Regions from separate parts of the Cohaesibacter intestini genome, predicted to be linked through region 1. Evidence: riboswitches for the same ligand, from Rfam matches in the RefSeq annotation. Region 1 holds a riboswitch; the other holds the start of a gene.
What was found. Region 1 has a riboswitch for thiamine pyrophosphate ahead of thiM (hydroxyethylthiazole kinase). Riboswitches for the same ligand answer to the same signal wherever they lie in the genome.
Positions count from the first base shown of each region.

Region 2: another riboswitch for thiamine pyrophosphate. It lies ahead of thiB (thiamine ABC transporter substrate binding subunit); the one in region 1 lies ahead of thiM (hydroxyethylthiazole kinase).

Region 1 covers NZ_QODK01000001.1:363,326-378,791, reverse strand. The annotation lists gene DSD30_RS01660 (methyl-accepting chemotaxis protein) at 1-1,118, shown strand, start outside; gene DSD30_RS01655 (glycerophosphodiester phosphodiesterase family protein) at 1,383-2,258, shown strand; gene DSD30_RS01650 (threonine ammonia-lyase) at 2,319-3,305, opposite strand; gene DSD30_RS01645 (hypothetical protein) at 3,338-3,568, opposite strand; gene DSD30_RS01640 (LacI family DNA-binding transcriptional regulator) at 3,706-4,752, opposite strand; gene DSD30_RS01635 (extracellular solute-binding protein) at 5,122-6,429, shown strand; gene DSD30_RS01630 (ABC transporter permease subunit) at 6,553-7,434, shown strand; gene DSD30_RS01625 (ABC transporter permease subunit) at 7,556-8,344, shown strand; gene DSD30_RS01620 (ABC transporter ATP-binding protein) at 8,356-9,408, shown strand; gene DSD30_RS01615 (endonuclease/exonuclease/phosphatase family protein) at 9,405-10,418, shown strand; TPP riboswitch at 10,579-10,672, shown strand; gene thiM (hydroxyethylthiazole kinase) at 10,729-11,517, shown strand; gene thiE (thiamine phosphate synthase) at 11,520-12,134, shown strand; gene thiD (bifunctional hydroxymethylpyrimidine kinase/phosphomethylpyrimidine kinase) at 12,134-12,943, shown strand; gene DSD30_RS01595 (ABC transporter substrate-binding protein) at 12,948-13,898, shown strand; gene DSD30_RS01590 (ATP-binding cassette domain-containing protein) at 13,895-14,608, shown strand; gene DSD30_RS01585 (ABC transporter permease) at 14,605-15,336, shown strand; gene DSD30_RS01580 (VIT1/CCC1 transporter family protein) at 15,349-15,466, opposite strand, start outside.
Region 2 covers NZ_QODK01000002.1:665,935-681,400, forward strand. The annotation lists gene DSD30_RS08580 (fumarylacetoacetate hydrolase family protein) at 1-213, shown strand, start outside; gene DSD30_RS08585 (DUF6653 family protein) at 402-911, shown strand; gene DSD30_RS08590 (hypothetical protein) at 973-1,323, shown strand; tRNA gene DSD30_RS08595 (tRNA-Met) at 1,302-1,378, opposite strand; tRNA gene DSD30_RS08600 (tRNA-Met) at 1,462-1,538, opposite strand; gene smpB (SsrA-binding protein SmpB) at 1,779-2,261, opposite strand; gene dapA (4-hydroxy-tetrahydrodipicolinate synthase) at 2,281-3,156, opposite strand; gene DSD30_RS08615 (lytic transglycosylase domain-containing protein) at 3,430-5,712, shown strand; gene DSD30_RS08620 (alpha/beta fold hydrolase) at 5,842-6,981, shown strand; TPP riboswitch at 7,035-7,156, shown strand; gene thiB (thiamine ABC transporter substrate binding subunit) at 7,309-8,319, shown strand; gene DSD30_RS08630 (thiamine/thiamine pyrophosphate ABC transporter permease ThiP) at 8,291-10,003, shown strand; gene thiQ (thiamine ABC transporter ATP-binding protein) at 9,990-10,685, shown strand; gene DSD30_RS08640 (dipeptide ABC transporter ATP-binding protein) at 10,764-11,606, opposite strand; gene DSD30_RS08645 (ABC transporter ATP-binding protein) at 11,603-12,457, opposite strand; gene DSD30_RS08650 (ABC transporter permease subunit) at 12,470-13,375, opposite strand; gene DSD30_RS08655 (ABC transporter permease subunit) at 13,391-14,398, opposite strand; gene DSD30_RS08660 (ABC transporter substrate-binding protein) at 14,623-15,466, opposite strand, start outside.

The sequences.
Region 1 (15,466 bases):
CCTCCCACCAGATCGGAGAATTTCTGTCGGTCATTGAAAGCATTTCCAACCAGACCAATCTGTTGGCCCTCAATGCGACCATCGAAGCGGCCCGCGCAGGCGAAGCAGGCAAGGGCTTTGCTGTCGTGGCGGCCGAAGTCAAGGAACTGGCGTCCCTTTCCAACAAGGCGGCGGAAGATATATCGACTCGCATTCACTCGCTCAATCAGGGCATGGCTTCCATTCAGTCCTCGATCAGCGGGTCGCTTGATGCCATCGAAAAAGGTCAGGACAGAATTCTGGGGGCCAACCAGATGATGGAACAGCTGCGCGGTCAGGTCACGGAAGTGTCCGGCTCGATGCATGAAGTGTCTACCATTTTGCAGCAACAGACCAAGGCCAGCCATGAAATTGCTGGCAGTGTCACCGGAGTTGCTGATCTGACCAGCGAGAATGAGCGCACGCTGCAGGGAATGGTCAAGGCCATGCAGGAAAGCAACGATCAATTCTCCCGCAGTGCGACCGATTGGTTTGAGGGCAGTTCGAACCGGTCCCTGTGCGAGATGGCGAAAATCGACCATGTGTTGTTCAAGAAACACGTGCTGGATGCTGTCATGGGGCGCAATGAGTGGCAGTCCGGTGACGTACCGGATCATCACGACTGCCGTCTGGGCAAATGGTATGAAGGAATCGGCAATTCAAGCATTAGTTCCAACGCGATCTTCAAGTCTCTTCTTGCCCCCCATGATCGTGTCCATTCATCGGCCAAGAAAGCGCTCGCCCTTTATGAAAAGGGCGATCTAAGCGAAGCTTTCACTGCGCTTCACGAAATGGACGATGCCAGTCACGAGGTTCTGAGTATCCTTGACGAGCTGTCGGACGCGCTCGGCAATGAACTCAAAGATGCCGACAAACGCAGCTTTGTCCGTGCGAAAGTGCAGGATCGTGCCTTCATCATCACCGACAAGGAACAGTTTGAAGTTGACGTCACCGATATGTCGAAGATCGGACTCGGTGTGTCAGGTCTTCCAAAAGACCTGAAAGCCTCCTCCGTGCGCGTCAAGATCGGCACAGAAGTGCGTACGGCTCAAGTGGTTTGGAACGATGGCCAACAGGCGGGACTGCGTTACGCGAAGTAAAAATCAGGATAAATACGTAGACGCAAGATACGGGAAAGTCACTACCCTTGTGGTTTTTCACAAGGGTTCCCCGGAAAATTGAAAATGCGGGTCGCATTTCGATAATCTACCCGAAATATGCAATGACGGGCATGAATTGCCCGTGGGTATCTGTCATAGTCCAGCCAGAAAAATGCTCAAGGCATTGTCCGGCTCTTGCTCAGCCCGATGCTGCAGAATCAATCTGCGACTGGTTTGTGGGAACCAGCGCATGGGGGACCCGAAATGCGGGATCGCAATTTCTTTAATGCACTGATGTTGAAACCGGCAATCGTTGCGCATCGTGGCCATTGGGTCAATGCGCCTGAAAACAGCCTTGCCTCCATCGATGCGGCGGCCTCTGCCGGCTTCGAGGTGGCAGAGATCGATATTCAGAGAAGCGATGATGGCGTCTTTTTCCTGATGCATGACGAAATGCTGACCCGTATGACCGGATCGGAGTTTCCGTGTCATCAGATGTCGATTGCCCAGTTGCAGGCGATGCCCCTGCGGCAGGGATGCGGCGGCAGGGGGTCAGGCTTCAGCCACCATGTCATTCCGACTTTGGCCGAGGCACTGAAGTTGGCCAAGCGGCGCATCTTTCTCAATCTCGATGTCAAGCATGATGAGGATTTGGCCTTTGTTGCCAAGCTGGTCGCCCAGATGGACATGCAGGGCGAGGCCTCGATCAAGGTGACCGTGCAAACGGAAGTCGACGCGCAGTATTTGCTGGCGCTGGAGGAAGAGCACGGCCTGATGGTCATGCCCAAGACCCGCTTTGACGCCGAGAATTGCAGCGCCATGATCGAGCAGTTGCGGGCCGTCGAAGCAACCCTTGTCGAGGCACGGTTTGACAGTCTTTATACGCTCGTCGCCCATCGTGCCGAGTTTGAACAGGCTGGTCTCACCCTTTGGGTCAACACCCTCGACAGGGTCGCATGCTGTGGGTTTTCCGACAAGGCAGCCCAGAAGGCTCCCGATGCCATTTGGGGCAGTCTGACCGAAGCGGGCATCGGCGTCATTCAGACCGACGCCCCGCAGGTGCTGGCCGCATGGCGGCAAAGCCACATGCCCGCATTCACCTATCAGGCAAAAGCAGACAAGCCACACCTGCCGGTATGAGGCACAGTTCAATGAAAGCCACCTTTCAAAGGGAGGCTTGTGCCATATCTGTGTCGTGCATCATGCGCCAGACAGGATCTGGCAAAACAGCTCTGGATCGACATTGGCACCGGAAATCACCAACACCAGATCGCCGTCAAAATCGGGCACCTTGCCAAAATAGGCAGCCGTCAGCGCCGCTGCGCCGCCCGGCTCGGTGACCAGCTTCATGTCGGTGAAGGCAAAGCGCATCGCTTCCTTGACTTCCTCATCGCTAACGGCCAGTCCGCCAGCCAGCAATTGTTTGTTGATCGCGAGGGTCATTTCGCCCGGATAGGGCGATTGCAAAGCGTCGCAGATGGAGCGGGCGTTATCAGCATTGCCTTGTGGTTGATCGCTCGAAAGGGATCGGGCCATGCTGTCAAAGCCGGCCGGTTCAACCGAATAGACGCAAGCATCTGGATGATAGGCCTTGATCGCTGTGGCGATGCCGGACGACAGCCCACCGCCACCACAACAGGCCAACACCGCGCCAATGGATGCATTTGCCGCGCGTGCCTGCTCCACCATTTCCAGCCCGACCGTGCCCTGACCGGCAATGATGAAAGGGTCATTGTAGCTTGGCACCACCACAGCGCCGGTTTCCTTTGCCAGAGCAAGGGCGATCTCTTCGCGGGATTCGGTGTAACGGTCATAGGTCACGACCTTGGCGCCAAAACCCTTGGTGTTGTTCATCTTGATTGCCGGCGCATCGGCAGGCATGACGATGGTGGCGGGCATGCCAAGCTGTTTGGCAGCCGCTGCCACCCCTTGGGCATGGTTGCCAGAAGACCAGGCAATCACACCCTTTGCCCGATCTGCAGGATCAAGGGCGGAGAGGCGATTATAGGCGCCACGGAACTTGAACGAGCCAGTGCGTTGTACCCCTTCGAACTTGACAAGCACCCGCTTGCCGACCCGTGCATTGAGGGCTTCGAACTCAAGCAACGGAGTGCGGACGGCATGTCCGAGCAACCGCTTGGCGGCCTGATGGATGTCATCAATGGAAACGGCAAGTTTCGTGGTCATCGGCATGGATCCTGTGGCTTGGTTCTGATCGATCAGTCTTGGGAATCGTCTGGCAGGCTGGACGCATCACCGTCTGCCTTGGGGGCGGGTGGCTGATACTCTATCAGAAGTTTATAGATACAGACCAGTGCGATCACACCGGTCAAAATCATCCATGTCTGATTGCCGAAGTGCCATTCCAGCCCGGTCCAGAAAATAAGGAAAGCGCAAAGGCCCAAACGGAACCAGAGCGGACGAAACATGGGATGGCTGGTATCGAACATGACAAAGGCACTCCGTCGGAACAGGGATAGGAAAGAGTATCAAAAGAGACATAGGCCAGACGTCTCTCGACATCAATGGCGATGAAGACGGAGGCGGTCTCTTTGTGTGAGGAGTGTGAGTTGAGAGCGGCCTGTGATTAATCGGTGCCGCGCCGCATCAGAACCGGATCGACCAGCACGACCTCATTGGGCTTGTCCGGGCTGTCGAGGCGTAGCTCCAACAGGCGTAGGATTTCTGCTACGGTCTGGTCGATGGGATTGCGCAGAGTGGTCAGATTGAAATCCGGCCATGCCGCAAGCGCCACGTCGTCAAAGCCGATAATCGACAGATCGTCTGGCACCTTTAGACCGAGTGTCGCTCTGATCGCTGACAAGGCCCCCAGCGCCATCGCATCGTTGGCGCATAGCAGCGCATCAAGCTTGGCCTGCGCCAGCATCTCCTTGGCTGCCTTTCGGCCATTCTCATAGCTATAGTCGCAAAAGTGCCTGATCTGAAGCTCAAGACCATGATGCTTGAGCCTTTCCTCTGTGCCTTCGAGGCGTTCCAGGCTCGAAGAGCGCGAGGATGGCCCGCCCAGAAAGCCAAAGGCCGTGCGGCCACGTTCAACCAGATGATCCACCGCCAAAGCCGCGCCCGCTCCATTGCGACAACAGACGCAATCGGTGAAAGGGGCATCCACCACATGACCGGAAAAGAGCAGGGGAATGTTCAATTTGGCGCAGGTCTCGATCAGCGAAGAGGGAATGCTGCCGCCTCGTATGATCAGCGCATCAAGAGGGTAATTGAGGATCGAGAGAATCGAGTCTTCGATGCAGCTGTCTCCGCCAGCCAGCACCAAGGGCCATTTATTGGCCTGATTGAGCTCGGCAACCAGTTTGGCGAGAAATTCGGAATCATACAGATTGTCGAGCGAACCGGCGACCACACCCACCAGATTGGTGCTGCTGCCATGCAGGCTGGCGGCCAGTGCGTTGGGGCGATAGCCAAGCTGGCGAGCCGTTTTCAGGATCAGCGCTCGTTTGTCCTTGTCGAGATAGGCTCCGGGCGTGAAGGCGCGTGACACCGCGGACCGGGAGACCCGCGCAACGTTTGCCACATCCGACGCCGTCACCCGGCGTCCGCGGCCCTGTTGCCCACGCCTCATCCCTGTCTGGTTGTCGTCATTCTTGTTGGCCATGTCCATCCGGTCACTCCGGGCATTTGATCATTTTAAACAATTGCCACCAATGCGTCACATCGCTGTAACACTCGGTCTCTATGTGAACACGTGTGCAGGATGGACGCAATATCTCATTTGGTCTCATCCCTCATCAAGTGCCTTGGCTAGGATGCCGGGCAGGGGTGCTGGGCTGGATTGTCAGTTCAGAATCGCGATGAGGACGCGACCAGAGCCGGGCTGGAGCATGGAGGGAATGCTTCCTGTCCGGTCAAGGATTTACGGCTGCCTGACGACAGATCGGGTCGTGACCCGAATTGGTTTTGAAATCCGACCTGCAGCTGCATGTCGGTGATGTTTATGCAAGCCGTAAGGCACATTTGTTTGGAGCAAACAATGAAACTCTTGAAAATCGCAGCAGCCAGCGTCGCGCTGAGCCTGATGTCTGGCGTCGCTCAGGCGCAAACCGAAATCACCTGGTGGCATGCAATGGGCGGCCAGCTCGGCGAAACCGTCAATGCGATTGCTGAGAAATTCAATGCCTCTCAGAGCGACTACAAGATCACCCCGGTCTTCAAGGGCGGCTATGAAGACACCCTGACCGCTGGCATCGCCGCCTTCCGCGCTGGCGAACAGCCAAACATCATGCAGGTTTTTGATGCTGGCTCCGCAACCATCATCGGCGCCAAAGGCGCAACCGTTCCCGTGCAGGATCTGCTGGTTGACAATGGTGTAGACTTCAACATCGAAAACTACATTTCCGGTGTGCGTTACTTCTATGCGGACAATGATGGCAAGATGATCGGCATGCCGTTCAACTCCTCTTCGCCAATCATGTATTACAACGAAGATGCTTTGAAAAAAGCTGGCGTTGAAGCCCCAAAAACCTACGAAGAGTTTGAAAAAGTAACCGCTCCAGCCCTGAAAGATGCTGGTTACGTTCCTTTCGCTCAGTCTCACCTGCCGTGGGAATTTGTCGAGAACTTCTTCTCGCGCCACAATCTGCCATTCGCCACCAACAACAATGGCTATGCTGGCGCCAAAGGCACCAAGATTCTGATCAATTCCAAAGAGCAGAAAATGCACTGGACCGCTGTCAAGAAATGGCTGGATCAGGGATATTTCGGTTTCTATGGCACCTCTTGGGGTGACAATCAGTCTCAATTCGAAGATGGCAATGTTGCCCTCTGGATTGGCTCTTCGGGGTCCTTCGGTGGCCTGTTGAAAAAGAACCTGCCATTCAAATGGTCTGCGACCAACCTGCCTTACTGGGAAGCCATCACCAAAGAAGGCTATCAGACCTTCATCGGTGGCGCGTCCCTGTTTGCCATGTCCGGCAAGCCTGCTGAAGAAAATCAGGCAACCGCTGCTTTCTTCCAGTTCCTGACCTCCCCTGAAATCCAGTATTTCTGGCACCAGCAGACCGGCTATGTGCCGATCACCACGGCGGCTTACGAACTGGCCAAAAAAGACGGTCACTATGACCGCTTCCCAGCTGCCGAAGTTGGCATCAAGCAGCTCTCCCTGCAGTCCGGCGAGAATACCCGCGGTTACCGCATGGGCTTCTATGTTCAGATCCGCGACGTCGAAAACCGTGAATTCACCCGCTTCCTGAATGGTGAAACCGACATCGACAGCGCTCTGGCTGCCATCGAGAAAGAAGGCAACGGCCTTCTTGATCGCTTCTCCAAGACCCAGAAATAAGCATTTCTGAGCTCTCCAAAGGACGATCGCGCTTCCCGCGCGGTCGTCTCTTCTCTTTTGCGCTTTGGGTTTGCCCCCTATCTTGGGAGTGGTCCAAGGGCGCCAGCTTCAAGAGGCCAAGACGTGAAACGCGCCACATTCAACAACAAATGGCTGCCCTTGTTCTTCCTGCTGCCGCAGCTGTCGATCATTGTCATCTTTTTCTACTGGCCGGCATGGCAGGCCCTGCGCCTGTCTTTCTATCTGGAAGACCCGTTTGGTTTTGGATCCACCTTCGTTGGCTTCGACAATTATCGCGACATCTTCAACAATGCCGAATATCTCAGAATTGCCGGTTTCACGATTGTCTTCAGCGTGTCGGTGACCTTCCTGTCGCTGGCCATTGCCCTGCTCTTTGCGGTCAAGGCCGACAAAGTCATTCGCGGGGCGCGCACCTATCGCACGCTTCTGATGTGGGTCTATGCGGTCGCGCCGCCGGTCGCGGGCTTCATTTTCCTTGTCATGTTCTCCCAGCGCTGGGGCCCGATCACCGAATTTCTCGCCCAGTTCGGCTATGATTTCCGCGTTGGCCTCGACTATACCGACACCGCGATTGTCATGATCACGGCCTCGGTCTGGAAGCAGATTCCGATCAATTTCATTTTCTTCCTCTCCGGCCTGCAATCCATCCCGCGCTCGGTGATGGAAGCGGCCCGCATTGACAATGCGTCGGCCCAGCGCCGCTTCTGGGACGTGACCTTCCCGCTACTGGCCCCGACCGGCTTCTTTTTGTTGATCACCAATTTCACCTACTCGCTGTTCGACACCTTCGGCACGATCGACACGGTGCTGCGTGGGGAACCGGCTTCCAACCCGATGACCCTTGTCTACAAGGTCTATGTCGACGGCTTTCGCGGCAACGATCTGGGCGGCTCTTCGGCCCAGTCGGTGATCCTGATGGTGCTGGTTCTGGCCATGACCATCTTCCAGTTCCGCCTCGTCGAGCGGCGCATTCACTATACCTGAGGGGCGCATGATGACTGACCAAACTGAAACCAATCCGGTCACCACGCCAAAGGCTTGGAAAAACCGCATCAAACTCAGCGCTATTGTCGATCACGGCATCCTGATTTTCGGTGCCTTGCTGATGATCGTGCCGCTGCTGATGGTGCTGCAAATGACCACCATGTCTGACGTCGATGTGCTGAAAAACGGCCCCGGCCTGACCATCGGCGACGAGTTCGGCAACAATCTTGACAAGGCTCTGTTCGGCGCGTCCGGTTTCTCCGGCGAGAATACCGGCCTCAACATGTTCAAGAACTCGCTGATCCTCGGGGTTGGCTTTGCCCTTGGCAAGATCGTCATTTCGATGATGGCGGCCTATGGCATTGTCTATTTCCGCCTGCGCTTTGCCACCTTTGCCTTCTGGCTGATCTTCACCACGCTTTTGTTGCCGCTCGAGGTGCGCATTCTGCCCTCCTACGAGATCGTCCAGAAGCTGGGGCTGCTCAACAGCTATACCGGCCTCATTCTGCCCTTGGTGGCCTCGGCGACGGCAACCTTCTTCTTCCGCCAGTTTTTCCTGTCGGTGCCAGAGGAATTGTCCGAAGCCGCCCGCATCGACGGGGCCGGGCCGATCAAATATTTCATCGACATTTTGGTGCCCCTGTCGCGCACCATGATCGCTGCCATCTTCATCATCATGTTCGTCTATGGCTGGAACCAATATCTCTGGCCGACCATGATCACCACCGACGAAGGCATGTTCACCTTGCTCAGAGGCATCAAGCAGATCACCCAGACCATGTATGACGGGCAAATCCCCGAATATGGCCGTGGCAACCTGCTGGCTTTGCTGGCCGTCATCCCGCCTGTGGCTGTCGTGGTCTTTTTCCAGAGCTGGTTCGTCAAGGGCCTCACTGAATCCGACAAATAAGGATACCCATCATGACCTCAGTTTCGCTTGATATGGTCCGCAAGATTTATCCAAACGGGTTCGAAGCGGTCAAACCTTGCAACTTCAAAATTCCCGACGGCGAATTCGTCGTTCTGGTCGGCCCGTCCGGCTGTGGCAAATCCACCCTGTTGCGGATGATTGCCGGCCTTGAAGAGGTCTCCGGCGGCACGATCTCCATCGGCCAGCGGGTCGTCAATGATGTCGAGCCTGCCCAGCGCAACATCGCCATGGTGTTCCAGAATTATGCCCTCTATCCGCATATGACGGTCGCCAAAAATATGGGCTATGGCCTCAAAAATCGTGGTCTGCCCAAGTCCGAGATCGAGCAGAAGGTGCTGGATGCAGCCAAGATGCTCAATCTCACCGACTATCTCGACCGTCGCCCGAGTCAGCTGTCCGGTGGCCAGCGCCAGCGTGTTGCCATGGGCCGCGCCATCGTTCGTAATCCGGAATTGTTCCTGTTCGACGAGCCACTCTCCAACCTCGACGCCAAATTGCGCAACCAGATGCGCATCGAGATCCGCTCGCTACAGCGCCGCCTCGGTGTCACTGCCATCTATGTGACCCACGACCAGATCGAAGCCATGACCATGGCTGACCGGATCATCGTCCTCAATGAAGGGCGTATTGAGCAGATCGGCACCCCGGACGAAATCTACAACAATCCCGCCTCCACCTTCGTGGCCGGCTTCATGGGCGCGCCTCCGATGAACCTGCTCAATGGCAAGGTCAACGGCGATGGCCGTCCGATGATTGGCGAGGATATCCATCTCGACACCGCCCTACCAAAAGACGCCAAGGGCGATTTTCTGGTCGGCATCCGGCCCGAAGATATCGACATCCATGTCGACAATGGCTTTGACTGCAATGTCGAGATTGTCGAAGCGTTGGGTGCGCATCATTTGCTGCATGGCAAGATCGGTGGGCAGGACATTTCCGTCAGTGTGCCCAAGCATATCCCGACAGGCATCGGTCCGGTGAAACTGGGTATCAAACCAAGCGCGGTGCATTTCTTCTCCAAAGACAGCGGAGCCCGTCTATGACGTCGCATGAGGGGACCAATCTTGTCTCGACCCTGACCCGCATCACGGATGACCAGAAACAGCAAATTCTGGCCTCCGAGCGGGTCACGGCCGCCCATGATACATTGCTCAATTCCTTGCCTGCCATGAGGGAGTTGGAAGTGGGCGGCGCTGGCAACCTTGATCGCCTGCCGCAAAGCTTTGCGGTTGCGGCATGGAATGTCGAACGCTGCCTGTTCCCGGATCGCAGCGCCGCCCATCTGGCCAACCATGCTCCAAGTGTGGTGCTGCTCAGCGAAATGGACAAGGGCATGGCCCGGACGTCGCAAGTCAACACCACCGCCCAGATGGCCAAGGCATTGGGCATGCATTATGCCTATGGGGTGGAATTCTTCGAAATGGATCTCGGCGGTCCGACCGAGCGGGTCTTCTGTTCCGATAGCTTCAATGCCGACGGCTGGCATGGCAATGGCATCCTCTCTGCCGTGCCTTTTGAAAAGCTGGCTCTGTTCCGGCTGGACGAAAAAGGCCATTGGTTCTCGCTTGATGTCAATCCGGGTGCCGATCCGGACCAGCCGCGTGTGGGTGGACGGATGGCGGTCGCTGCCATTTTGCCGACTGAGCAGGGCGCGATCTGCGTTGTTTCCACCCATCTGGAAAGCAACGCGGATGCCGCCCATCGCCACAGTCAATTTGCCGATCTGCTCGACCGGATCGAGGCTTTTGCGCCGGGTCTGCCGGTGCTGATTGGCGGTGACCTCAATACCGGCAATCACATCCCGCCAGACTATGACTGGCGCGTTGAAACCCTGTTCGATCTCGCTCGTGAGCGCGGCTATCATTGGGACCTGACGGCGGATGGCGTCACCACCCGCAACAGCCTGATCACCCCCCATGACACCCGCCGAATGAAGCTGGACTGGTTCTGTGCCCGTGGCTTTGGTGGGGAAGCCCTGCCTTTGTTGCCCTCTCTCGATGGGCAAGGGCCCCTGTCCGACCATGAATGCATCCTTTGCAAGGTGACCCTCTGAGCCTTTCTTGTGGTGATGCACAGAAATCGATGCCTCTGACAAAACCCGCCAGACCGCACCAGACCGGCGATCGGGCGGGTTTTTTGTGTCTTGTCACCGGGCAGAGTGAGAAAAACCTGTCGATGGCTCTGGAAATTGGCCACCAAACGCGCTTATCTAGGGGATGTGACAGGGGCGCCCGACATCGGGCTGAGATAGCACCCTTTGAACCTGAACCAGTTAATACTGGCGGAGGGAGTCGCGGTTTCGGTCCCCGGTCATAATGGGGGCAGGCCCGAAGACATTCCATCCGCCTCAGAAGGAGTTTGGAATGACCGACTGGGGCCATTATCTATCCACCATGCGCACCAATGCGCCACTCGTCCAGAACATCGCCAACTATGTGTCCATGAATGTCATGGCCAATGTGTTGTTGGCCGCTGGCTGCTCGCCAGCCATGGTTCATGCCGAGGAAGAAGCTGCTGAATTTGCCAGCTTCACCTCAGCCCTCACCATCAATATTGGCACCCTGTCTCGCGAATGGGTCAAGTCGATGGAGAGCGCCGCCAAAGCTGCTGATGCGGCTGGCACCCCTTGGGTGCTCGACCCGGTTGCTGCCGGGGCCACAGCCTTCCGCCGCGAGACGGCAGAGAAACTGCTCGCCTGCAATCCATCCATCATTCGCGGCAATGCCTCTGAAATCATGGCGCTTGGCGGCATGGTCGCCAAAGGCAAAGGGGCTGATGCCGCAGACAGCGTTGACGCCGCCAAGGATGCCGCCATCGCGCTTGCCAAAAATTCTGGCGCCATCGTCGCAGTCACTGGTGAGGTGGATTTTGTGACCGACGGCGAGACAGCCTACAGCATCGCCAATGGTCATGCTCTGATGCCGCTGGTCACAGCCCTTGGCTGCTCGCTAACCGGTGTGGTTGCCGCTTTTGCCGTCGGGCAAGACCGATTGGAAGCCACCACAGCGGCCATCGCATTTTACGGCTTGGCGGGCGAACGCGCCGCTCAAAAAGCCACCGCGCCCGGCAGCTTTGCGGTCGCCTTCATTGATGCCCTTCATGAGATCACGCCAGCCGACCTTGCCGCCGGGGCACGGATCGAGGAGGCCTGATCATGGATCTGTCCATCTATTTCGTCACCCCACATGACCCGGATGCAAAACTGGTCGAAGCTGCCCTGCAAGGCGGTGCCAGCATCATCCAGCTGCGCGACAAGGTTGCGTCCGATGAAGACCTGATCGCCCGCGCCAAGACATTGGTGGCCCTGGCCGAACGCCACAATGTCCCCTTGATCATCAATGACCGCATCGAGGTGGCCTTGGCCTGCGGCGCGGCGGGGCTGCATATGGGCCAGTCCGATGGTGACCCAAAGGCCATGCGTGCCAAGCTCGGCCCCGACAAGATTCTCGGCCTTTCTGTCGAGAATGAAGTGCAAATGGCGGTCGCAGCGGCTTTGCCGGAGGGCACCCTTGACTATGTCGGCATCGGTCCGGTGCGGGCCACCCCGTCCAAAATCGATCATGCGCCGCCCATCGGCTTTGAGCGACTGGCGGATATCGTTGCTGCAGCCCCGGTCCCAAGCGTTGCGATTGGCGGCGTCAAGGCAGCCGATATCCCGGCGGTCAAGGCGGCAGGCTGCGCAGGGCTTGCCATCGTCTCGGCGATTTCTGCCGCCGATGACCCGAAGGCGGCAACCGAAACACTGGTCGCCCAATGGAGGCAGGCCTAATGGCGGCATCCCGAACCCCGAATATCCTGTCGATTGCCGGGTCTGACCCGTCGGGTGGGGCGGGCATTCAGGCGGATCTCAAGTCGATCTCGGCCAATGGCGGCTATGCCATGGCCGTCATCACCGCGCTGACCGCTCAGAGCACCAAAGGGGTGAGCGGTGTTCTGACCATCGAGCCGGATTTCGTCACTGCCCAGATCGCAGCGATCCTTGATGACATCCGGGTCGATGCCATCAAGATCGGCATGTTGGGCAGCGCCGAAATCATCAAAGCCGTAGCCGAGGCGCTCAAACCTTGCGACGCGCCAATGGTGCTCGACACGGTGATGGTTGCCAAGGGCGGCGACCGCCTGCTGCGGGCCGATGCGGTGGACGCCATGCGCGCCATCCTGTTGCCCCGCGCCACGATGATCACCCCCAATCTGCCTGAAGCCGCCGACCTGCTCGGTGTGGACGAAGCGAGGGATGAGGCCGAAATGGAACAGCAGGCCCGCGCCTTGCTGGCCATGGGGCCAGAGCAAGTCTTGCTCAAAGGCGGTCATCTGGCTGATGAGACCAGCCCGGATCTGTATCTCACCAAGGATCAGACCGTCTGGCTGCCGTCACGCCGCATCGATACCAAAAACACCCACGGCACCGGCTGCACCTTGTCGTCGGCGCTCGCCACCCATCTGGCGCTCACTGAAGATGGCCTTGCAGCCGCAAAAGCCGCCAAGGCCTTCATATTTGAGGCGATTGCTGCCGCCGATGCCCTGTCTGTTGGTCATGGTCACGGCCCGACCGATCATTTCTTTGCCCTAAGGACGTAATGTCATGAAATCTATTCTCGCTGCCCTGATGTTGGCGGCCTCTGCTGCCGCAGGTACGGCCGCCACCGCTGCCGAAACCAAATTCTCTGTGATGCTCGACTGGTTCATCAATCCAGACCATGGCCCGATCATCATCGCCAAACAACGCGGCTATTTCAAAGAAGCGGGCCTTGACGTCACCATCATCGCGCCCGCCGACCCCAGCGATCCGCCGAAAATGGCCGCTGCTGGCAAGGTTGATCTGGCGGTTTCCTATCAGCCACAGCTTTATCTGCAGCATAAAGAAGGCCTGCCCGTGGTGCGTGTCGGCACTTTGGTCAGTTCGCCGCTCTATTGTGTCATGGTCGACGCCGATGGCCCGATCAAAAGCCTTGCCGATCTCAAAGGCAAGCGTGTCGGTTTTTCCGTGCCCGGCATTGAGGAAGCATTGCTGCACCGCATGCTGCGTAGCAATGGGGTTGAGCCTTCTGAGGTCGAGCAGATCAATGTCAATTTTGCTTTGACCGCCGCCTTGGCTGCTGGCCGGGTGGATGCCACCTCCGGAGCGTTCCGCAATTTCGAGCTGCATCAAATGGAAGCCGTTGATCGCAAAGGCAAATGCTTCCTGCCAGAAGAACATGGCGTGCCAAGCTATGAAGAGCTGATCTATGAAGCCAGCGCCGAGCGCACCAACTTTTCTGATGTGAAAAAATTCCTAAGCGCAACAGCCCGCGCCACCAAGGACATCCTTGCCGACCCGGAAGGCACGTGGAATGAGTTCAAATCCTATGGTGCGGAACTCGACGACAAGCTCAATCATGCGGCCTGGTTTGACACCTATCCGAAATTCGCGACCGACCCGATCAGTCTGGACGTTGAAGGATACAAAGCCTTTGGCGCCTATCTCAAGGACGTCGGCATGATTGACGAAGCGCCCGCAATTGAGACCATCGCCCGCGATCTGGGGGCGCAATGACCGCATCTGTGCGGATAGAGGTGACCGGGCATTTGATGCTTGATGGAGAAAGGCTCATTGAGCCTTTCTCTCTGACCCCTCCCATGGGTTGGACCTGTTTGCTCGGCCCGTCCGGGGCGGGCAAGTCCACCTTGCTGCGGCTCTTTGCCGGGCTGGATATTTCGGCCCGGTTTGAAGGCACCCTCAGTGTGCCCCACCGCGTCGGCTGGATGGCGCAGGCCGATCTGATGCAGCCGCGCCTCTCGATCCTGAATAATGTCATGCTGGTCGAGCAGTTGGCCGGGCGCAATCCGGACAAGGACAAGGCCCAGCATCTCTTGGCCCAAGTGGGGCTCGCCGATATGGGTGACCGCATGCCTGACAGCTTGTCCGGTGGTCAGCGTCAGAGGGTGGCATTGGCCCGCACCTTGATGAGCGACGCGGAGCTGATCCTGCTGGACGAACCTTTCTCGGCCCTTGATGCAGCCACCCGCGCAGCGATGCAGGAACTGGCCCACGCGCAATTTGCCGGGCGCCGGGTGCTGTTGGTCACCCATGATCCGTTCGAGGCTCTGCGGCTGGGCGACCAGATCTGGCTTTTGGCCAATCACCAGCTTCAGCCTGTGCCACCCTTGCGGGGCACGCGCCCCCACTCCCTTGATCATATGCCGCTCGCCATGGCCGCCGCTGATCTGATCAAGCGGATCAGAGGTGTGAAGGAAAGCCCATGAACAAGCTGATCCTGCCTTTTTCCCTGCTTGCTGTCTGGCAGGCCATACCATGGCTCGAGCTGGTGCCGCGTTTCATTCTGCCCGGCCCGATTGCAGTGGCTGAAGCCATATGGTCCAACCGCGCCTTGCTCGGCGAGCATTTGCTGGTCACGCTGGGGGAAGTTGCCGCAGGCTTTGTTATTGGCGCGGCGCTCGGCGTGGCCTTTGCGGTGGCCATGATGCTGTCGCCAGTCGCAAGGCTCAACCTGCGGCCGATCCTCAATGCGTCTCAGGCCATTCCGGTTTTTGTCCTCGCCCCCATCCTCACCCTGTGGTTCGGCTATGGTATGGAGCCGAAAGTCGTCATGACGATCCTGCTGGTCTTCTTTCCCATCATGTCGGGACTGCTCGATGGTATGATCTCGACCCCTGCTGCCACGCTGGACCTCGCCCACATCGCGCGGGCCAGTCCCGTCCGAACGCTATTCTGGCTGCGCTTGCCGCACGCCCTGCCGCATCTGGCCGCCAGTATTCGCATCGCTATCACTTATGCACCGACAGGGGCGGTGATTGGCGAATGGATCGGCGCGTCAAAGGGCCTTGGCTATTTGATGTTGATGGCCAATGCCCGCACCCGGATCGAGTTGATGTTTGCCGCTTTGGTGCTGATTGTCGCCATGACCCTCAGTCTGCACAAGGGCGCAGACTGGCTGTTGAAGCGATATCTCGATCCCACCCGTCCCCAATAGGGATTGCCAAACCTAGCCGACCAGCGCCCCGACGATGAAGGCCACCAGCGCACAGGCTGTGCCCACCAAAACCGTCTCGCCTACGCAGCGCAGCAGCCCTTCGCGGGTTGACCACCAGCGCATCAGTCCC
Region 2 (15,466 bases), on a different contig from region 1:
CTCAAAGCCAAGATCACCCTAGGTGCAAAATACGCCATGACAGGGCGTTTCTTGACCGGAATGTCGGGATTTCGATCAGTCGTCAATGACTCGATCAACGCCGCAATCACCGACAAGATCATGCTAATGCCCGGTGACAAGGTAAAGCACCATTCCAGCCGCCTTGGCACGATCGTCACAACAATCAAAAAGCGAAATTTGGACATGCCCTGACCCACTTGAGGCTATTCGATCTATCGTGATCCGCGACAAATAGAAAAAGGTGCATCGGATTTCCCATCGAGTTTTGGGTGCCAAACCGCCAGCCGAGAAGAATAGTCTTGAAAAGACACAATTTGATTGTAGCCAATTCGCTTACTTGGTTACGGTTGAAAACCCGATTTTGGAGAAGGTAAGGCACAATGACGCTCGAACGAAAAGTCGCGAATGTTTTTAGGCTTACAGATGAAAACTGGATGAAGCATTCCAACCCTTGGAGTGTCTGGACAAGATATTCTGTCCTCCCCATTATTGTATTGGCTTTTTGGTGTCGGGTCTGGATCGGCTGGTGGTGTTTGATCCCAGGGCTCGCATCCTTGTTTTGGATGTTTTTGAATCCCATCTTTTTTCCCAAACCAAAATCAACAAAGAACTGGGCCTCCAGATCGGTGCTGGGCGAAAGGGTTTATCTCAACAGGGACAGGATCGACATTCCGGAGATTCACAAAACTCCTCTTTACTCGATACTCAATACGATTTCTTCAATCGGTATGCTGATAGCAATCTGGTCGATCATCTACTACTCCATTTGGGGCGCAGTCCTTGGCGTCGCCTTGGCCTATCTGGGGAAAAGTTGGTACCTTGATCGAATGGTCTGGCTATATGAAATGATGAAGTCGGAAAGCGAAGAATACCAAAGTTGGGACTACTAGAACGCTCGCTCTGTTTTCCTTTGTGAACCTCACCCGCGAAAAGCGTAAGTCAACTGAGAACATGAGAAAATTTGACTGCGCTATGTTGGCCAGCAACCGGGTCCACAAAACAATGGATGATGCCAGATACAACATCTCCAACCACGTCAATATAGTCTGCAATCCCAAACGCAAGGAAACACCCAAGGCCATATTGGCGCAGGGAGCACCAGAGCCTGAAGCATTCCGACCCGACATGGCCGAGCGCTATCGACAGGAAATCGATGGTTTGCTCAAGTCGCGCAATAGCGATATGGCAGGCAATCTGTCAGCTACAACAAATCGGGAGAAACCAGATAGATTGGAGGATTTGCCGTCAGTCCTGCAAGAGCAACAAAAAACAGGACAAATTGGTTGCGGGGGCAGGATTTGAACCTGCGACCTTCAGGTTATGAGCCTGACGAGCTACCGGGCTGCTCCACCCCGCGCCAATGAAACACATCTGTGTTTCGCGCAATCCATGACAAACCGCCTGCCAGAAGGCAAGTCAAGAAACCGGAATTCTTGAAGTTGGTTGCGGGGGCAGGATTTGAACCTGCGACCTTCAGGTTATGAGCCTGACGAGCTACCGGGCTGCTCCACCCCGCGTCATGGAAGTGTCATCTTTATAGAGGCCTTCGCAGAATATGAAACCCCCAAATCCGGTTTTCCCCTTCTTTCCTCGAAGGGCTGGTTTGTTCTGCTTGCATAGCCTTTCAAAAGGTAAGAGAATCCGCGTCTTGCCTTTTCAGATGAAACCAAGGCGCATTCAGAACAGCAACTCGACGACGGTCAAGCGGACCAGACAAACCCAAAATCCGGGCCCCATTCCCGGATGGATGGCTGATCTTATCCCCGCTCACGCATCAAGCGGGCTTTGTCGCGCTGCCAGTCGCGCTTCTTGGCGTCCTGCCGCTTGTCATAGTCCTTCTTGCCCTTCGCCAGGGCTATCGCCAGCTTGGCAATACCCTTGTCATTGAAATAGAGCTTCAGCGGCACAATGGTCATCCCATCGCGCTGGACCCCTTGCAGCAATTTGGCGATTTCGCGTTTATGCAACAGCAATTTGCGTGGACGGCGTGGTTCGTGGTTGAACCGATTGCCCTGATCATATTCGGGTATATTGGAATTGATCAGGACAATTTCACCATTTTCGTCTGACGCATAAGACTCGGCAATGTTGGCAACACCCAGCCGCAAGGACTTCACTTCCGTGCCCTTGAGCTGCAGCCCTGCCTCGATCACATCGCCGATCTCATAATTGTGTCGCGCTTTCCGATTCTCCGCGACAACACGGTTGTTCGGATCGCTTTTCTTCTTTTTCTGTGCCATGGCAACACAGATAAGCCCTTTAGATCAGACCTGCAACCTTCATTGCATCTTCAATCTCGGCTTTCACCTCTTCCTTGGCAGAGATCAGGGGCAGACGGATCTCATTTTCGATTTTCCCGAGCACCGACAGTGCATATTTGGCACCAGCCGGGCTTGGCTGGAGGAACATGGCGCGATGCAAAGGGGACAAGAGGTCATGCAATTCCAGCGCGGTGGTCCAGTCCCCTTCCAGACAAGCCTCCTGGAATCGGCTGCACAGGCGCGGAGCCACGTTTGACGAGACCGAAATACAGCCCACACCACCCTGCGCGTTGTAACCAAGCGCGGTTGGATCCTCACCGGACAGCTGGATGAAGTCCGGCCCCATTGCCAAACGCTGACGGGTGACGCGGGTAAGGTCTGCGGTTGCATCCTTGACACCAACGATATTCTCGCAATCCTCAAACAATCGCGCCATGGTCTCGACGCTCATGTCGATTACGGAGCGAGGCGGGATGTTATACATGATGATCGGCAAGGAAATCGCATCAGCAACTGCCTTAAAATGCAGATAGAGGCCATCCTGACAAGGCTTGTTATAATAAGGCGTCACCAACAGAACCCCATCGGCACCGGCTTTCTCGGCATGTTTGGCAAGATCGATCGCTTCCGTGGTCGAGTTAGAGCCCGCACCCGCAATCACGGGCACACGCCCATTTGCGACCTTGACGCAGGTTTCGACAACTTTCTTGTGCTCATCATGGCTAAGCGTTGGGGATTCTCCGGTGGTGCCCACCGGTACAAGACCATGCGTACCTTCAGTGATTTGCCAGTCGACAAAAGACTCAAAGGCCTTGTAGTCCACAGCGCCGTCACGAAAAGGGGTGATAAGAGCGGTGCAAGATCCTTTGAACATGCTGCGTTTCCTCTTTTTTGGTGGTCTGAATATTATTTTCAGCGCACCTTTTGTCATTTTAACTAAAAAATCCAGCAAATTGCCGAATTAACCGCCATTTCCGGCAATTTGCCGTAAGCTTGGGCGCATAACACCACGATTTGGCCTGTCATGCAACAAAATCGAATCTGTCATCCCCGAAGGGATTTATTCATCATAATTTTGCAAGATTGATGTCCCAAAGAAAGATAAACCGATAAATATGAAAATTTTCAAGCAGGTATGCTCTCATCTATGCACAGAATTGCGCTAACGGCCTTAACACTGATCGCCCTGTCAGCCCAAAGCCTCGCCCAAAGTGCAGGTATCGCCCCGCCTTTGCCGCAGCCAAAGCCGGATGCAGCGCCAGTCGCTGCCCCAGTCGCGGCCCCTGTGCCGCCCCCTGTGCCGGCTCCACCTGCGGCTGGGTCGATCACCCCTGCTCCGGTCAATCTGACCCGTCAGACCGTCGAGCATCTGATCGACACCCATGGCATAGACAACGGCCAGCATCCCGAGAGCCTGTCGGTCCTGCCCAAGACCAAACCGGGTCTCACTCCGATTGCTGCCGCATCCCAGCCAGCAGCAACCAGCCAACCAGTCAAAGCGGCCTTGCCGAAGGTGGAACGCCATCGCACAGACATTGCCGCACAACGAGGCTCGCTTGAACAGGCCCTTGATGCGCTGTCGAAACGCAAGCCCAAGGTGGCTCTGGCGATTCACAAAGGCATGAAGCCTTCGCTTGACCGGGCAATCCTGACCTACATCCTGACCGTCGGCGCCTATCGCGATTTTCCTGCCTATGAGATCAAGTCCTTTTATGACCGCAAAACCAACTGGCCCAGTCGCAGCCTGACGGTGCGCAGGATCGAGGAAGCGCTCGCCCGCGAAACTCCGCCCGGCCCGGCCCTGTCTCGTGCCTTTGGCAACCAGATCCCGAAATCCACCAGTGCAGCCATTGAGGTGGCCATCGCCCATGCCCGTTCTGGCAAAGCCAAACAGGCGGCAAGGATCATTCGTCCAATCTGGCGCGGCGAAGGTTTGTCCGCCAAGCTTGAAAGCCGCATCCTGTCGAACCTACGCTCCGTGCTGGGCCGCGATGACCACTTCCACCGTGCCAGCTATTTGCTCTATCGCGAACGCGCCAATGGGGCAATCCGGATGAAAAAGCTGCTGACCAACGGCCAAAAACGTCTGGTCGACGCACGCGTGGCGGTCATCCGCAAAAAACGCAATGCCAGCAGCAAGTTAAGCGCGGTGCCGCGTTCGCTCCGCGCCGATCCGGGCTACATCTTTTCTTACATCCAGCATCTGCGCCGCAGCGGCAAGGTCACCAAAGCTGCTGATATGCTGATCAAGGCCCCGCGTGACCCCAAGAAACTAATCAATCATCGCGAATGGTGGATTGAACGTCGTCTCCTGTCGCGCATCATGCTCAACAAGGGCGATGCCCGCCGTGCCTACAAGATTGCAGCCCGCCACACGGCCCAGTCTGGCAAGGATATCTCCGAGGCGGAGTTTCATGCGGGCTTCTTTGCTCTGCGTTATCTCAAGGACCACAAGACCGCAGCGGTGCATTTTGAAAAGAGCTGGAAACAGGCGAGCCGAGACCGGGACAAATCCCGCGGCCTCTATTGGCAGGGCCGCGCATGGGAAGCCGCTGGCAACCGGCAGGTAGCAGAGAAATTCTACAAGGCGGCCGCCAGTCCGGTTTATTATTATGGCCAGCTGGCGCTCGAAGAGCTTGGCCAGACACGGTTGCGCCTGTCCCATCCACCAGCAGCCAGCGCCGAGGTCAAGGCACGATTTGACCGGCGCGAACTGGTCAAAGCCATCAAGCGCCTGAAGGCAGTGGGTCACGGCAAACGCTCCGGTCCGCTCTTCCGCCATCTGGCCCGCGCCCTCGATGATCCGTCCGAAATCGCGCTCGCGCACCGTCTGGCCCAGAACTATGGCCTGCATCAATATGCCGTCCAGATCGGCAAGATTGCCCTTAGTCGTAACATGCCCGCCCACAAGATGGCCTTCCCGCTCAATGTCATTCCACGCTCGGCCAAGACCAATGGCGTCGACAAAGCCCTGATTTATGCCCTGACCAAGCAGGAAAGCGTCTTCAACATTCAGGCCGTCAGCCATGCCAACGCGCGCGGTTTGATGCAGATGCTGCCCGCCACAGCCAAAAGCACCGCACGAAAAGTCGGAGTGCGCTATTCTCGCGCCAAGCTGACAAGCGACCCCAAATATGCCGTGCGGCTGGGCAGCCATTTCCTCAAGGAGAATCTCGACCGCTTTGGCGGCTCCTACATCCTCACTTTCGCGGCCTACAATGCGGGCCCAGGCCGTCCACCCCAGTGGATCGAACGCTTTGGCGATCCGCGCACCAACCGGGTCAGCGCCATCGATTGGGTGGAACGAATTCCCTTCACCGAAACGCGGGACTATGTCATGAAGCTGATGGAGAATTTGCAGGTTTACGAGGCGCGAATCCATGATCGCCCGCTGGACATTTCCAAAGACCTGAAACGCGGCCAGCCATAGCGCGCAACGCGCGACACTGCTGCGGCCTCTGAGACTTTCTATCTCTTGGCAGCAGGCATGAGACAGGGTAAGACGAAAAGAGAGGCAGGTTGTTGTCATGACTTGCCTCCTTTTATGGGAGTGACAAGGATGAGCGACCCGATGCAGCCGATTGTAAGACGGTTTGAAATCACCGCTGGTGACGGACTGATCCTGCGAGGCGAAGTCTTTGGCGATCGCTTGTGGACGGGCACGCCGGTCATTTGCCTGCCGGGCCTCACCCGCAACAGCCGGGACTTTCACCCCCTTGCGGAGCGTCTTGCCAGCGACCCGGACAATCCCCGCTTCGTGATGATCCTCAACAGCCGCGGACGTGGTCCGTCCGACTATGACAAGAATCCGGAGAATTACAACATTGTGGTCGAGGCCAATGACGCCCTTCATGCGCTGGCCGCAGCCGGACTGCATGAGGCCATTTTCATCGGCACCTCGCGTGGCGGCCTTCTCACCATGGCCATTGCGGCCTTGCGCCCCACCGCCATTGCAGCAGCAGTGATGAATGATATCGGCCCGGTGATTGACGTCACGGGTCTGGCTCGCATCAAGACCTACCTCAATCGCGCCAAGCCGGTGGAGGACTGGGACGATGCAATCTCGTTCGTCAAGATTGCCAATTCCGGTCAGTTCGAAGCCCTGAGCGAAGAAAACTGGCAGCAAATGGCCCAAATGACTTTCCGCGATGACAATGGCAAGCCAGCCAGAGACTATGATATCGCCATTGCCAAGGCCATGAATGACGTTGATCTTTCAATTCCCTTGCCAGACGCCTGGCCGCAGTTCCTCGCCATGTCCCACGCGCCGGTTCTGGTGCTGCGCGGCGCACACTCCGACATTCTGAAAGCTGAAACAGTCCGCCAGATGGTGGCCCGCCATCCTGATTGTCAGGCTCACGAAGTGCCGGGACAGGGGCACGCTCCGCTCTTCGTCAAAGACGAGCTCAACGATTTGGTTGCCGCCTTCCTCGCCGAGGTGGACACAAAGCGCATAGAGCGCACTCCATGTGCCAACCCGGCCTTCCAGACCGAAACCGAAATCACCTATCTCGAACATCCCAATCAGCCCGATGAGGACAAGATTCCCGAGGCCACACCGGAAGAGGCCCCGCCCCCAAGGGAGCTGACCGAGGAGGACATTCGCCGCGCCAAAGAGCAGAAACTACAGGATGTGCTCGACATTGCCAGCGAAATGGCAGCCATGGTCGAAGAAGAGAAATCCGCCTCCCACCGATAGCGGGAAATCGCACTTTGCTTGATTGTCTTCTCGACAATTTATCACTAGAATGCCGCACTGTCCCGGGGTGCTCGGATGTCTCAAAGTTGGACAATCCGAGCTGAGATGCACCATCGCGAACCCGTAGAACCTGATCCGGATCACACCGGCGTAGGAAGAGACGAAGCTTTTTCCAAAGCCTCCCTCCCCACGACCCAATCCGGTCAATCGCTTGGGCGTCTTGCCATCATCATCGTTGGCCGGGCGCCTCCCCCATTGTGACGGCCTGCGCGCTCGCGCAAATCCCTCACACCCGTTGGAGACAACCCACCCGTTGGAGACAACCACATGAAGGCATTGACCCTTTCTCTCATCAGCGCCGCCCTTTTGGCGTCCACATCCTTTTCGGCAACCGCCGACGACAAGCCGACCCTCACCGTCTACGCCTATGATTCCTTTGTTGCCGAATGGGGCCCCGGCCCTGCCATCAAGAAAGGATTTGAAGAGACCTGCGGCTGCACGGTGACTTATGTCGCACCCGGGGATGCAACCGAGACCTTCAACCGCGTCCGTCTTGAAGGCAAGAACACCAAAGCCGACATTCTGGTGGGGCTGGACTCAAACCTTGTCGCCGATGCCGAGAAAAGCGGTTTGTTCGAGGCCCACGGCCTGACGACAGATCACCTCTCCCTGCCGATTGACTGGGATGCCTCCACCTATATGCCGTTTGACTGGGGCTATTTTGCCTTTGTCTATGACAGCAACAAAGTGGAAGACGCGCCCAAGAGCTTCGATGAGCTGCTGAATGCGCCCGAAGATCTCAAGATCCTCATTCAGGATCCACGCTCCTCCACCCCGGGTCTTGGATTGCTGCTCTGGATCAAGGATGTCTATGGCGACAAGGCCGGCGAAGTCTGGGCCAAGCTTGCCCCACGTATCGTCACCGTCACCAAGGGCTGGTCGGAGGCCTATGGCATGTTCCTTGAAGGGCAGGCCCAGATGGTGCTGAGCTATACCACGTCCCCGGCCTATCACATCGTGGCAGAAGAAAAGACCAACTATCACGCAGCCGCCTTTGCCGATGGTCACTATATGCAGGTTGAACTGGCCGCCATCACCAAAGCAAGCGCCCACAAGGACCTCGCCAAGAGCTTCCTTGCTTATCTGACTGGCCCGGCTGCGCAAAAGGTCATTCCGACCACCAATTGGATGTATCCGGTGGCGCTTGACAAGGCCGAGTTGCCTGAAGCCTTTGGCACACTGGTCCAACCGGACAAAGCCCGCCTGATCGCACCCAAGGACGTCCCGTCCATCCGCCGCGAAGCACTGGATGAATGGCTTTCGGCCCTCAGCCAATAATCTCTCCTTGATCAATGCATCGCCCGGACCATCGGGCGGTGCGTCCCACTGGAAAGGCAACAACGTGCAGCAGAAGGCGAAAAGCGGCATTTTCGGCTACGGCATCCCCGCTGCCTTTGCCTTTGCGTTCCCCATCGGGTTGGTCATTGCCAGCCTGATCGCCCTTTGGTCGGTCGCCAGTGACAGCCTGTCCGATGGCTCTCCGCTAACGGCTCTCATCGATCTTGCCTCGGAGCGCTATATTCGCCGCGCCATCTTCTTCACCCTGTTGCAAGCCACCCTTTCCGCCTTGCTCTCCACTTTGCTGGCCATCCCCTTGGCCCGTGCACTGGCCAGCCGTGATTTTCCAGGCAGAGGCGCGATCCTGTCCCTGTTCGGTGCCCCTTTCATTCTGCCGGTGATTGTCGCCATTCTCGGCCTGATCGCCATCTGGGGCCGCAATGGCCTGATGGCGAAAGCGTCCGCAGCGATCAGCCTGCCAGAGCTGCCTTTTTATGGCCTGTTCGGTATTCTGCTGGCGCATGTCTTTTTCAATCTGCCACTGGCAACCCGCATTCTGCTGCAAGGCTGGCTGACGATTCCGTCCGAGCATTGGCGTCTGGCCGCCCAATTGGGAATGAAGCACGCTCAGGTCGCTCGCCATATCGAGTGGCCAATGCTCCGCGAACGCCTGCCCGGCATATTCGCGCTCGTCTTTCTGCTCTGCGCCACCAGCTTCACGGTCGTGCTGGCGCTCGGTGGCGGCCCCAAGGCAACAACCATCGAACTGGCCATCTATCAGGCCATCCGTTTTGAATTCGATCTTGAACGCGCCGCGATCCTTGCTTGCATTCAGATCCTGCTCTGCGCCGGATTAGCCTTGCTGTTCCGCACCATCACCAAAGACCATGACACGGGCCAAAGCCTTGGCGGTCTGATCAACCGACAAGACCGCACCAGCCCGCTTCTGCGTCTGCTCGATGGCATGGTGATTGCTCTGGCACTGGCCTTTCTGGCCTCCCCTTTGCTTGCAGCCTTTGGGCGCGGCGCGCTCAGCCTGATGGTGCATGGTGTGGATCTGGATGCCATATTGATGGCAAGCCTGCGCTCTGTTAGCGTTTCTCTGGGCGCTTGCACCATCATGCTGTTGATCAGCCTGCCGCTGGCGCAAATGTCGCTGCATCTCAAGGGCAAAGGACGGCGCATTGGCGAGCTGCCGGGCTTTGCCATCCTCGTTGCCCCACCCATTGCCTTGGGTGCCGGGCTGTTTGTCATGCTGCATCAACATATTTCGGTCGATGATCTGGCCCTGCCCCTCACCAGCCTGCTCAATGGCCTGCAAGCGGTCCCCTTCGCGCTCATAATCCTGTCTCCCGCCATGGCGCGGGTTGAGCGCGATTATGGCCGTCAGATCCTCCATCTCGGCATGGATCGCAGGGCCGCCATCCGGCTGGTTCATTGGCCACTCATGCGCCGGCCGTTGGGCCTCAGCCTTGGCATCGCAGCGGCCTTGTCGATGGGCGACCTCGGGGTCATCGCCCTGTTTGGCTCCCCTTCAGAGCCGACCTTGCCGCTTTATCTTTACCAGCAAATGGGCGCCTACCGCATGGATCAGGCCTATGGCTCCGGTCTGCTCTTGACCCTGTTTGCCTTTGCTGTCTTTCTCCTCTTTGACAAGGGACTTGGTGGCCGTGATCAAGATTAAAAAGCTACATATCGCGCTGGATGACTGGCAACTGACCGCAGATCTGTCGCTCGCACAGGGCCAGTTCTGCGCCCTGATCGGTCCGTCAGGTGCGGGCAAGAGCACCATCCTCAACGCCATTGCCGGCTTTTTGCCGATCGGGCCGGGACAGATCCGCATCAACGGGCAGGATCTTGCACCCCTGCCCCCTGCAGCACGCCCGGTCGCCATGTTGTTTCAGGAGCACAATCTCTTTGCCCATATGTCCATCGCAGACAATGTGGCCCTTGGCATCAATCCCTCGCTCAAACTGACGGTGGCTGAGCAAGGAGCCGTCGCCGAAGCACTCGATCAGGTCGGCCTCACGGACATGGGCAACCGCCTACCCCGAGCCCTCTCCGGCGGCCAGCGCCAACGCGCCAGTCTCGCCCGCGCCATGCTGCGCAAGAAGGACGTTTTGCTGCTCGATGAACCCTTCGCGGCACTGGGGCCAGCCCTGCGCAAGGAAATGCTGGCTTTGGTCGCGGATCTCTCCCGCCAGAATGGCCAGACCGTGATCATGGTCACCCACCATCCCGAAGACGCAAAAATCGCCTCCGACATCACCGCTTTGGTCGATGAAGGTCACATCGCCCAGTGCGGCCGGACCGATGCCGTCTTTGCGTCCCCTTGCGAGGCACTCAAGCGCTATCTTGGCCTATGAAATCCTGCAACAAGGCAAAGAAAAACCCGCCAGAGGATCAATCGGGCGGGTTTTTCTATTCTGACCAATACGCTCAGATCAGGCTCTGGCCTGTTTCTGAACGCGAGCACGGATATTCTCGATGCTGGTCTGCGGGGTCGCAGCCAGCAAGGTCTTGGTATAGTCATGCTGCGGGTCATTGAAGACCTGATCCCGCGTACCATGTTCGACAATCTCGCCGAAATACATCACCATCACCCGGTCAGCCAGATATTTGACCACCGATAGATCATGCGAGATGAACAGATAGGAGAGCTTGAACTCGTCCTGCAAATCCTTCAACAGGTTGAGGATCTGCGCCTGAATAGACAGATCAAGCGCTGATACCGGCTCATCAAGCACCAAAATTTTCGGGTTCAGCATCAAGGCACGGCCAATGGCGATGCGCTGGCGCTGACCACCGGAAAACATGTGCGGATAGCGACCGAAATGCTCTGGCTGCAGACCAACTTTGATCAGCATAGCCATGGCTTTTTCGCGTCGTTCATCCGCCGACATTTCCGGATGGTTGATCAGCAGCGGCTCTTCCAGAACGGCCCCGACTTTCTGGCGCGGATTGAGCGAGCCATAGGGGTTCTGGAACACGATCTGGATGGTCCGGCGCATGTCTGCCGTGACCCGCTTATTCTCGATATTATACGACTTGCCCTGAATATTGAGTTCACCGGAAGTCTGGACATCGATCAGGGTCAGGATACGGGCCAGAGTCGACTTGCCGCAGCCAGATTCCCCGACCAGCGCCAGAGTTTCACCTTCAAACAGGTCAAAATCGATGCCCTTCAGCGCTTGCACGGTTTCGGTCTTGCCGAACATTCCGCCCTTGGAGACATAGTCTCGGGTGATGTTGCGCACATGCAGAATGGGAGTGGTCTGATCATTCATGATGCAAGCGTATCCTCTTTACTGAAGCCACTGGCAAAATCGCTCACCGTCGGCAGGCGGTCGCCATCGGCACGCTCTGGCAGGGCAGACAGCAGCGCCTTGGTGTAAGGATGTTTCGGGCTTTCAAACAGGTCAAGCACATTGGCCTCTTCCATCTGTTCGCCATTATACTGCACCACAACCCGGTCGGCGGTTTCCGCCACCACACCCATATCGTGGGTGATCATGATCAGTCCCATATTGCTGTCGGTCTGGATGTCCATCAGCAAATCCAGAATCTGCTTCTGAATGGTCACATCCAGCGCCGTGGTCGGCTCGTCAGCAATCAGAAGCTTTGGATTGCAGGCAATGGCCATGGCAATCATCACGCGCTGGCACTGGCCACCGGACATTTGATGCGGGAAGCTCGACAGGCGCTTTTCAGGCGTCGGGATGCCAACCGATTCAAACAGTTCGATGGTGCGTTTTTTTGCTTCTTTCTTGTCCATGCCCAGATGGGTTCTGAGCACTTCGCCGATCTGAAAACCAACCGTAAAGCACGGATTGAGGCTGGCAATCGGCTCCTGGAAGATCATCGAAATGTCCTTGCCAATCACCTGTCGCCGTTCCTTTGGCGTCAGGGTTTTCAGATCACGACCATCAAAGGACATGACATCTGCATTGACGGTGGCGCTGTCGGGCAACAGGCCCATTGTGGCAAGCATGGCAACCGACTTGCCCGAGCCGGACTCGCCAACAATCGCCAGCACTTCGCCTTTGCTGACCGTATAGTCCACGCCCTTCAAGGCCCGGAACGGCCCCGCGGCGGTATCAAACTCTACCGTCAGATTGCGGATTTCCAACAAACTCATGTGCAAATCCTCCTATGAACGCTTCAGTTTGGGGTCGAGCGCATCGCGCAACCCGTCACCGATGAGGTTAATTGCCAACACCGTCACCAGAATGGCAACGCCCGGGAAGGTCACAACCCACCAGGCACGCAGAATGAACTCGCGTGCTTCGGCCAGCATCGTGCCCCATTCCGGGGTTGGTGGCTGGGCACCGAGCCCAAGGAAGCCAAGGGCGGCAATATCAAGAATGGCGTTCGAGAAGGACAAGGTGCCCTGCACGATCAGTGGTGCTGTACAGTTTGGCAGAATGGTCAGGAACATCAGCCGCAGATCGCGAGCCCCGGCCACACGCGCAGCCACCACATATTCCCGTTCCCGTTCGGCCATTACCGCAGCACGAGTCAGACGAACAAAATGCGGTTGGAAGACGATCGCAATGGCAATCATCGCATTGAGCAGGCCCGGCCCAAGCACCGCCACCATCACCAAAGCCAGCAACAGGCTCGGAAAGGCAAGAATAATGTCCATGATGCGCATGATGACGGTATCGACCTTGCCGCCATAATAGCCGGCAATCACACCGACAAAAATACCACCCGTCAACGCGATAAACACGACGACCACGCCAACAAACAGCGAGAAGCGTGAGCCCATGATCAGCCGCGACAGGATATCACGGCCCACCGCATCTGTGCCCAGAAGGAACTGGCTTGAGCCCCCCTCCTGCCAGACCGGCGGCATCAAGAAGGCGTCACGATACTGGAAGTTTGGATCATGCAGCACAAGAAGAGGTGCCAGCAAAGCAACCAGCGCCAGAAAAACAAAAACGCACAGCCCGATGACCGCGCCCCGGTTTTCGCTGAAATAGTACCAGAATTCCTTCAGCACCGCCTTGGTCGACTGGCGGGAAATGTCTTCTACTTTTGTAATATCAGTCATATGTCACACTCCCACCTAGTGATGTCTGATGCGCGGATTGATCAGGCCATAGAGCAGATCAACGATCAGGTTAACGCTCATCACCATTACGGCGATCATCAGCAAACCACCCTGCACGACCTGATAGTCGCGGCGGGAAATGGAATCGACCATCCACTTGCCGATACCCGGCCAAGAGAAAATGGTCTCGGTCAGAATAGCCCCAGCCAACAGCACGCCGACCTGCAGACCAATGGTCGTAACCACCGGAATGAGCGCGTTTCGCAAAGCATGCAGACCGATGACACGAAACTTGGTCAAGCCCTTGGCGCGCGCGGTGCGGACATAATCTTCGCCCAGCACTTCCAGCATCGCCGACCGGGTCTGACGCGCAATCACCGCCATCGGGATCGTCGCCAACACGAAGGATGGCAGGATCAAATGCGATGCAGCAGACTTGAATGCCCCTTCCTCGCCAGACAACAGCGAGTCAATCAGCATGAAGCCAGTGACCGGTTCAAAGAAGAACATCACCGAAATGCGGCCCGAAACCGGTGTCCATTGCAGAATGCCGGAAAACAGGATGATCATCAGCAGCGCCCACCAGAAGATCGGCATCGAATAGCCCACCAGAGCGGTCGTCATGACAGAATGATCAAAGAAAGAGCCACGCTTCACCGCAGCGATGACCCCGGCAGGAATGCCGATGGATACCGCGATGATGATCGCGACGAAAGACAGTTCCAACGTTGCGGGGAACAGGGCAAAAAATTCGTCCCATACCGGACGCCTTGTTGCCATCGACATTCCGAAATCGCCCTGGAACAGGCCGGTTACATAGTCGAAATACTGCATGATCACAGGTTTGTCGAAACCAAAAGCAGCCTGCAGTTCAGCATAGCGTTCGGGCGAGATGCCCCGTTCGCCTGCCAGCAGCAGGATTGGATCACCCGGCAGCAGCCGAATGAAGAAGAATGCAACCAGTGTCACGCCGATAAAAGTCGGTATCAGCATCCCGACTCGACGCAAGAGAAAACCCAACATGAATGATGCCAGTCCGTTTGCTGAAAGAGTCAGTCGCCCTTTCAGTCATTTCAGCAGCCATCCCGCCACCCGCTTTTATTGTGCGGCTACCCGTCTTGTCGGCTATCCATTGTAGAACGGCGGGAAATTCGAACCACCCTTAGCGGATGCGGCCAGCGCAATCCATAGGTCCGATACAAAAAAGGGCAAAGGCGGACAAATCCGCCTTCACCTTTGACATCAGATTACTTGATATCCACACCGTAGAAGATGTGACCACCAAATGGATCGATCTTGAAGTCGACCACTTTCTTGCTGACCGGCTTGAAGACAACAGAGTGAGCAATGGTTGCCCATGGAGCTTCACGCTTGAAGACCAGCTGTGCTTCTTCATACAGCTTGGTGCGCTCTTCCATGTTCGAAGTCTGCTTGGCTTTGATCAGCAGATCGTCAAACTCTTTGTTGCACCATTTTGCACGGTTTGCGCCAGACTCAACAGCATCACAGCCGAGCAGCACATACATGAAGTTGTCCGGGTCACCATTGTCACCGGTCCAGCCGAGCAGAACGGTGTCATGCTCGCCAGCGGACGAACGCTTCAGATACTCGCCCCACTCGAAGGACACGATCTCGGCGTCAACACCAATGGCTTTCCAGTCAGCCTGGATCAGCTCGGCCATACGACGTGCATTCGGGTTGTAAGGACGCTGAACAGGCATGGCCCAGATGTTGGTTTTCAGATCGGACTTGCCAGCTTCCGCCAGAAGCTTCTTGGCTGCTTCCGGATCATATGGATCATCCTTGGTCGCTTCATTGTAGGACCACATGGTTGGCGGGATCGGGTTCTTGGCAGCAGCACCAGCACCAGCAAACACGGCATCCAGAATAGCCTGCTTGTTGATGGCCATGTTCAAAGCCTTGCGAACACGAACGTCCTGGAACTTTTCTTTCTGGTTGTTGTAAGCCAGATAGCCGACATTGAGGCCTTCCTGCTGCATCAGCTCGATGCTGTCATCCGCTTTCATTGCCTCGATGTCAGCCGGATTAGGATAAGGCATGACATGGCACTCGCCAGCTTTCATTTTCTGA